DNA from 2 places in the Sphingopyxis kveilinensis genome. Region 1 is predicted to be linked to the other one. Evidence: predicted binding sites of a transcription regulator. Region 1 holds the regulator's gene; the other holds the start of a gene.
What was found. The regulator LexA, encoded in region 1, represses DNA repair genes until DNA is damaged. The targets are predictions, from matches to a motif close to GTTCCNCNCTTGTTCT.
Positions count from the first base shown of each region.

Region 1 (3,409 bases):
TGACCCTGCGCACCGAACAGGCGGGCGATCTGGCCGCGGGCGAGGCGATCGGGGTGCGCGCGCGGCTGATGCCGCCGCCGACTGCCAGCCTGCCCGGCGGCTATGACTTTGCGCAGCGCGCATGGTTCGACGGCATCGGCGCCGTCGGCACAGTGCTCGGCGATGTCGCGCGCGCGCCGGAACGCGGGGACGCCAAACCCCCGCTGCGAACCCGGCTCAGCGCCCATATCCACGCGCAGATCGACGGATCAGCGGGCGGCATCGCGGCGGCGCTGGTGACGGGCGACCGCGGCGCAATATCCGAGGCTGACGAAGAGGCAATGCGGCGGAGCGGGCTCGCGCACCTGCTGTCGATCAGCGGGCTGCACGTCACCGCGGTCGTCGGTTTCGCGATGCTGCTGACGATGCGGCTGCTGGCGCTGAGCCCGCGGCTCGCGCTTGCAGGGCTTGTCCTGCCGCTCGCCGCGGCGGCGGGGGCGCTGGCGGGCGGGGGCTATACCTGGCTCGCCGGGGCGGAAGTGCCGACCTTGCGTTCGTTCATTGCCGCGCTGCTCGTGCTCGTCGCCTTCCTGATGGGGCGCGAGGCGCTGACCCTCCGGCTCGTCGCGGCGGGCGCGTTGCTCGTGCTCGTCTGGCGGCCCGAGGCGCTGGCGGGGCCGAGTTTCCAGCTGAGCTTTGCCGCGGTGACCGCGATCGTTGCACTCCACGAAAGCCGAACGATGCAGGCGTTCCTCGCGCGCCGCGAGGAATTGTGGCTGTTGCGTCTTGTGCGAGGCGTCGCTGGCTTGCTGCTTACGGGCCTGGTCGTCGAGGTCGCGCTTGCGCCGATCGCGCTGTTCCATTTTCACAAAGCGGGGCTGTACGGCGCGCTCGCCAATGTCGTCGCGATCCCGCTTACGACCTTTGTCGTCATGCCGGCCGAGGCGCTGGCGCTGCTGTTCGACAGCGTCGCGCTCGGCGCGCCCTTCTGGTGGGTCTCCGAGCAGGCGCTGCGGCTGCTGATCGCGCTTGCGCACACCGTCGCAAACGAACCCGGCGCGGTGACGACGCTGCCCAGCTTTCCGCCATGGGGCTTTGGTTTGGCGCTATTCGGTGGGCTCTGGATCCTGCTCTGGCAAACAGGCTGGCGCCGATGGGGGATGTTCCCGCTCGCGGCGGGCGCCGTCGTGCTGCTCGCGCAGCCGCGTCCCGACCTGCTCGTCACCGGCGACGGGCGGCACATCGCTGCGGCCCTGCCCGACGGCACCTATGCACTGCTTCGCGACCGCGCCGGCGACTATGTCCGCGACAGCATGGCCGAAGCGGCAGGAATCGACGCGCCGCTGGGCACGCTCGCCGATCTCGATCATGTCGAGTGCAACCGCGATTTCTGCCGCTGGGTTCAAGGCGAGGGCGCGGCGCGACGCGTAATCCTCGCGTCACGCGGAGGCGACCGGGTGGAGGGGGCGGACATGGCCGCGGCGTGCGCCGCCGCCGATGTCGTGATCAGCGACCGCTGGCTGCCGCGCGAATGTGTCGCCCGCTGGATGACGATCGAGCGCGACAGCCTGACCGAAACGGGAGGGCTCGCGCTCTATCTTGGCGAAAGGCCCAAAGCGGTTGCTGCGTTACGATCCGGCGCCGAGCATCCGTGGCGCCGCCCGCAGCAGGTCAGTGGTAACGACGAAGCAATCCCGACAAACGCCCTTGCACAATGACGCGCTCGGCGGGGTAGCGCTGCGGTTCATAGGCGCTGTTTGCCGGATCAAGCCGGATCATCGTGCCTTCGCGGCGGAAATATTTGAGCGTTGCGTCTTGTCCGTCGACCAGCGCGACGACGATGTCGCCTTCGCGCGCCGTGCTCGCTTTCTGGATCAGCGCATAATCGCCGTCGAAAATCCCCGCCTCGACCATCGAGTCGCCCGACACCTCGAGTGCATAATGTTCGCCCGCGCCAAGCAGCGCGGCGGGAACGGCGAGATTGTTATGATCCTCGAACGCTTCGATCGGAACACCCGCGGCGATCTTTCCATGCAGCGGAACCTCGATGATGTCGTTCGCTGCGATCGGTTTAAGCGCGGGAGGCGCCTTGCGAAGCGGGACGATGGTGTCGCGGTTGTTGCTTCCGGACCTCGCGGCTTCGGGCAGCTTCAGCACCTCCAGCGCGCGCGCGCGGTTGGGCAAGCGCCGGAGGAAACCCCGTTCTTCCAAGGCACTTATCAACCGGTGGATGCCCGACTTCGACTTGAGACCCAGCGCCTCCTTCATCTCCTCGAACGATGGCGAGATGCCGCTCGCATCGAGGCGCTGCTGGATGAAGTGGAGCAGTTCATGCTGCTTCGCGGTCAACATCGGTCATTCTCCATGAAGGCCTGAAGCCTCAGGCCGGACATAGCAGGAACGATAGTGGAACAAAGCGGAACTTGTCAAGCGATCGCGATATAACCCGCGACATCGCCCGCGGCCTGCGCCGGCGCGTCGATGTCGCGGATCAGCAATGCATTGGCCGCGGCAAGGGGGAGCGTGCGGCCGCTGTCCTGCCCTACGAGTGGAGTGATCTGCCCGCGTTCGATCCGAGCGCGCAGATAGTCGCGGCGTGGTCCCCCCGCGTCCAGCGGTGTGGCGAGCGGGGCGCGCTGCACCGCTGGTAACGGCGCGCGCGCGCCGGCGAGGTGGCGGACAAGCGGGAGGAGGAACAGCGTCGCGGTGACAAAGGCCGACGAGGGATTACCTGGCAGGCCGAGCAGGATCGCCTCGCCCAGCATTCCGGCGATCAGCGGCTTGCCGGGCTTCATCGCGATCTTCCAGAAATCCAGCCGACCGCCCGCGTCGTCGAGCGCATCGCGAACATGATCATGATCGCCGACCGACGCCCCCCCGACCGTAACGATGATGTCGTGATGCCGCGCCAGCTCGCTGAGCACCCTCGCAAGTGTCGTGCGGTCGTCGCGGACGTGGAGCGGCTGCACGGGTGCGGCGACCTCGCCCGCAAGCATCGCGGCAAGCATCACGCCGTTGCTGTCGGGGATCTGGCCGGGGCCGAGGATGCGGCCGGGCGCGACCAACTCGTCGCCGGTGGTGAGGATTGCGACGCGCGGACGGATGCCGACGGTAAGCGCAGCCGCGCCGCTCATCGCCGCGGTCGCAATGGCGCCGGGCGTCAAGCGTGATCCTGCCCTAAGCAGCGCGTCGCCTGCCGCGAAATCGGCAGCACGTACGCGGATGTGGCGCCCTCGGCTGCGCGGCCCGTCGCCCGTCAGGATCAGCCGGTCGCCGTCGCGCGCGACATCTTCCTGCACGATCACCGTATCGGCGCCGGGCGGGACGGTCGCGCCAGTGAAGATGCGCAGTGCCTCGCCGACGCCGACCGCGCTGTCGGGCGCCGCCCCCGCTGCCACCTCGCCCGTCACCGTCCAAGGGCCGGGCAGGT
Region 1 is NZ_CP144683.1:2,514,715-2,518,123, forward strand. Features, by position in the region: gene VSX77_RS11890 (ComEC/Rec2 family competence protein) at 1-1,697, shown strand, start outside; gene lexA (transcriptional repressor LexA) at 1,651-2,331, opposite strand; gene glp (gephyrin-like molybdotransferase Glp) at 2,406-3,409, opposite strand, start outside.

Region 2 (3,409 bases), 690 kb from region 1:
CCAATGAAGAAACGCTCTACGGCCTGCTCGCCGCCGAAACGCTCGGCGTCGAAACAACGAGCCAGCGCGAGACGCTGCGACCCGATCGCAGTGCCTGGCGGACGCTTCAGGGCCTGCCCAATGTCCGTATCGCGATGGCACTGTCGGAGATCGGCGAAGAAAAATACGCGGGCGAAGCGCTGCGCCACCAGGCGCGCATCGGCAATCCCGACCATCATAACGAGCTCATCGCGATGGCCGGCGCGCTAAGCCTGCCCGAAACGCAGCTCTATCTGGCGCACAATACCCCGAATGGCCGCAAGCCCGCGATTGCGGCACGCTATCCGCAACCGAAATGGGAACCCAATGGCGGCTGGCGGGTCGATCCCGCGCTCGTTTTCGCCCATACGCTCCAGGAATCGCGGTTCCAGCGCGCGGTGGTCAGCAGCGCGGGCGCGACGGGCCTGATGCAGGTGCGCCCCGGCACCGCGCGCGACGTCGTGCGTTGGGAAGGCGCGGTCGCCGCGCTCGGCGATCTCAAGACACCTTCGGTCAACATGGATCTCGGCCAGCGTTACCTGCAATATCTGAGCCGCGAGCCTGCGACGGGCGGCCTGCTGCCCAAGGTGATCGCCGCCTATAACGCCGGCCCGGCGCCGATCGCGCGCTGGCAGACCGAGATCCGCGACAATGGTGACCCGCTGCTCTACATCGAATCGATCCCCTATTGGGAAACGCGCGGTTATGTCGGGATCGTCCTGCGCAACTATTGGATGTACGAAGCGCAGCAAGGCAAACCCTCCGACAGCCGCATTGCGCTCGCACAAGGCAAATGGCCGCGTTTTCCGGACGGCAAGGACCGCGCGCGCCTGACATGGAGCGGCGGACTGGCCAATGCCGATTGACGAAAGTCTTGCCTTTACGCCGGTCCGCATCGCTCTCCTGACGATTTCGGACAGCCGCAGCGCGGCCGAAGACCGCTCGGGCGACAAGCTCGAGGAACTGCTCACCGGCGCGGGACATATCCTCGCCGCGCGCGCGATTATTAAGGACGAGACCGACCTCATTGTTTCGCGCCTTCATAACTGGATCGACGACCCGGAGGTCGATGTCGTCATAACCACCGGCGGGACAGGCCTTACGGGCCGCGACGTGACGCCGGAGGCGCTGCATCGTCTCGACGGCAAGGATATTCCGGGCTTTGGCGAGCTGTTCCGCTGGCTCAGCTACCAGACGATCGGCACCTCGACGATCCAATCGCGGGCCTGCGCCGTCGTCGCACGCGGCACCTATATCTTTGCGCTTCCCGGTTCGACCGGCGCAGTTACCGACGCATGGGAAGGCATTTTGGCGAGCCAGCTCGACAGTCGGCACAAGCCCTGCAACTTCGTCGATCTGATGCCGCGGTTGATGGAATAGCCGATAGGGCCGTCGCCCCCGCGCAGGCGGGGGCCGTTGTCGGTTTACGCAGCGGCGTAGGAAAAGGCGGCCAGGGGCCCCCGCCTTCGCGGGGGCGACGATATTTGTTCTTTATTTGTTCCTGCTGAGCCGATAAACTCGCTCGGTGGAACCCGCCAAGCCCCTACCCCCGATCTCCGGTCGCGGCGCACCGACCAACGCACGCCCCACGCGCACGGGCTCACTCGATCGCGAGGCCGATGGCGACTGGCTCGATCTGGCCGAGGACATCGACGGTGCACCTCTACCCTTGCGCACAACGGTGACGGTCGAGCATCCCAAAACGATCATTTCGCGCAACAAGTCGCCCGACATCAGTTTCGACCGCTCGATCAACCCCTATCGCGGCTGTGAACATGGCTGCATTTATTGCTTCGCGCGTCCGACACACGCCTTTCATGACTTATCGCCCGGCCTCGATTTCGAAAGCCGGTTGTTCGCAAAGCCCGACGCCGCGGCTCTGCTGCGCAACGAACTGGCAAAGCCCAATTACAAAGTTGCTCCGATTGCGATCGGCACGAACACCGATGGCTATCAGCCGATCGAGCGCGAATGGGGGATCACGCGGTCGATCGTCGAAGTGCTCGCCGAAACGCGCCATCCGCTGCTCATCACCACCAAGTCAGACCGGCTGCTGCGCGACATCGATCTGCTCGCGGCGATGGCGCGCGACAATCTGATCGGCGTCGCGATTTCGGTGACCACGCTTGATCCGAAGGTCGCCCGCACGCTCGAACCGCGCGCGCCACATCCGCGGCGGCGCCTCGCCGCGATCCGTGCATTGATCGACGCGGGTGTGCCGACGCAGGTCAATATCTCGCCGATCATCCCGGCGATCACCGACCACGAGATCGAGGCGATCATGACCGCGGCGGCGGATGTGGGCGCAATCCGCGCCTCCTACATATTGATGCGGCTGCCCTATGAGGTGGCTCCGCTTTTCCGCGCCTGGCTCGACGCACACTATCCCGACCGCGCGGCCAAGGTGATGCATATGGTTCAGGACATTCGCGGCGGACGCGACAACGACCCCAATTTCTTTACGCGAATGAAGGGACAAGGCGTTTGGCCGCAGCTCATCCGCCAGCGCGTCAAACGCGCCGCCCGCGCGCATGGCATGGACCGAAGCTTTCCGCCGCTCCGCTCGGACCTGTTTAGGCCGCCCGAGCGCGACGGGCAGATGGAGCTGTTCTAGGCCGCCGTGAGCGACCGCAGCGTATAGTCCTTATAGTCATCGCGGATCTGGCGCTTCAAGATCTTGCCCGTGGCGGTGTGCGGCAATTCGTCGACGAACACGACCTCATCGGGCAGCCACCATTTGGCGACCTTGTCCTTCAGATAGTCGATGATCGCCGCCTCGCTCACATCTGCGCCGGGTTTTTTCACGATCAGCAAGATCGGCCGCTCGTCCCATTTAGGGTGATAGACGCCGACTGCGGCGGCTTCCTGCACGCCGGGTGCCCCGACCGCGGCATTTTCCAGCTCGATCGAGCTGATCCATTCGCCGCCCGACTTGATGACGTCCTTCGCGCGATCGGTGATCTGCATCACACCGTCGGGATGGATCACCGACACGTCGCCGGTATCGAACCAACCGTCCGCATCGGCGGCGTCGGCATCGGCCTTGAAATAGCGCTGGATGATCCACGGCCCGCGGATCTGCAACCGTCCGCTCGTCTGGCCGTCGCGCGGCAGCTCGCGATCTTCGTCATCGACGATGCGCAGTTCGACCCCGAACGGCGGGCAGCCCTGGCGGCAGATGATGTCGACCCGCTCATCGAAACTCAGCGCGTCCCAGTTCCACGGCCGCTTGCCCATCGTCCCGATCGGGCTGGTTTCGGTCATCCCCCAGGCATGACCGACATATACGCCCGCCTTCATGAAGCGCTCGATCATCGCACGCGGCGCGGCCGACCCACCGATGATGACATGATGGAGCGCGCCGTAATCCATGCCCGTCGCATCCATATGC
Region 2 is NZ_CP144683.1:3,201,417-3,204,825, reverse strand. Features, by position in the region: gene VSX77_RS15050 (lytic transglycosylase domain-containing protein) at 1-884, shown strand, start outside; gene moaB (molybdenum cofactor biosynthesis protein B) at 874-1,398, shown strand; gene VSX77_RS15040 (PA0069 family radical SAM protein) at 1,544-2,632, shown strand; gene VSX77_RS15035 (long-chain fatty acid--CoA ligase) at 2,629-3,409, opposite strand, start outside.
Region 2: VSX77_RS15040 (PA0069 family radical SAM protein) is a predicted target of LexA. The motif match lies at 1,505-1,520, and genes of this name have one in related genera.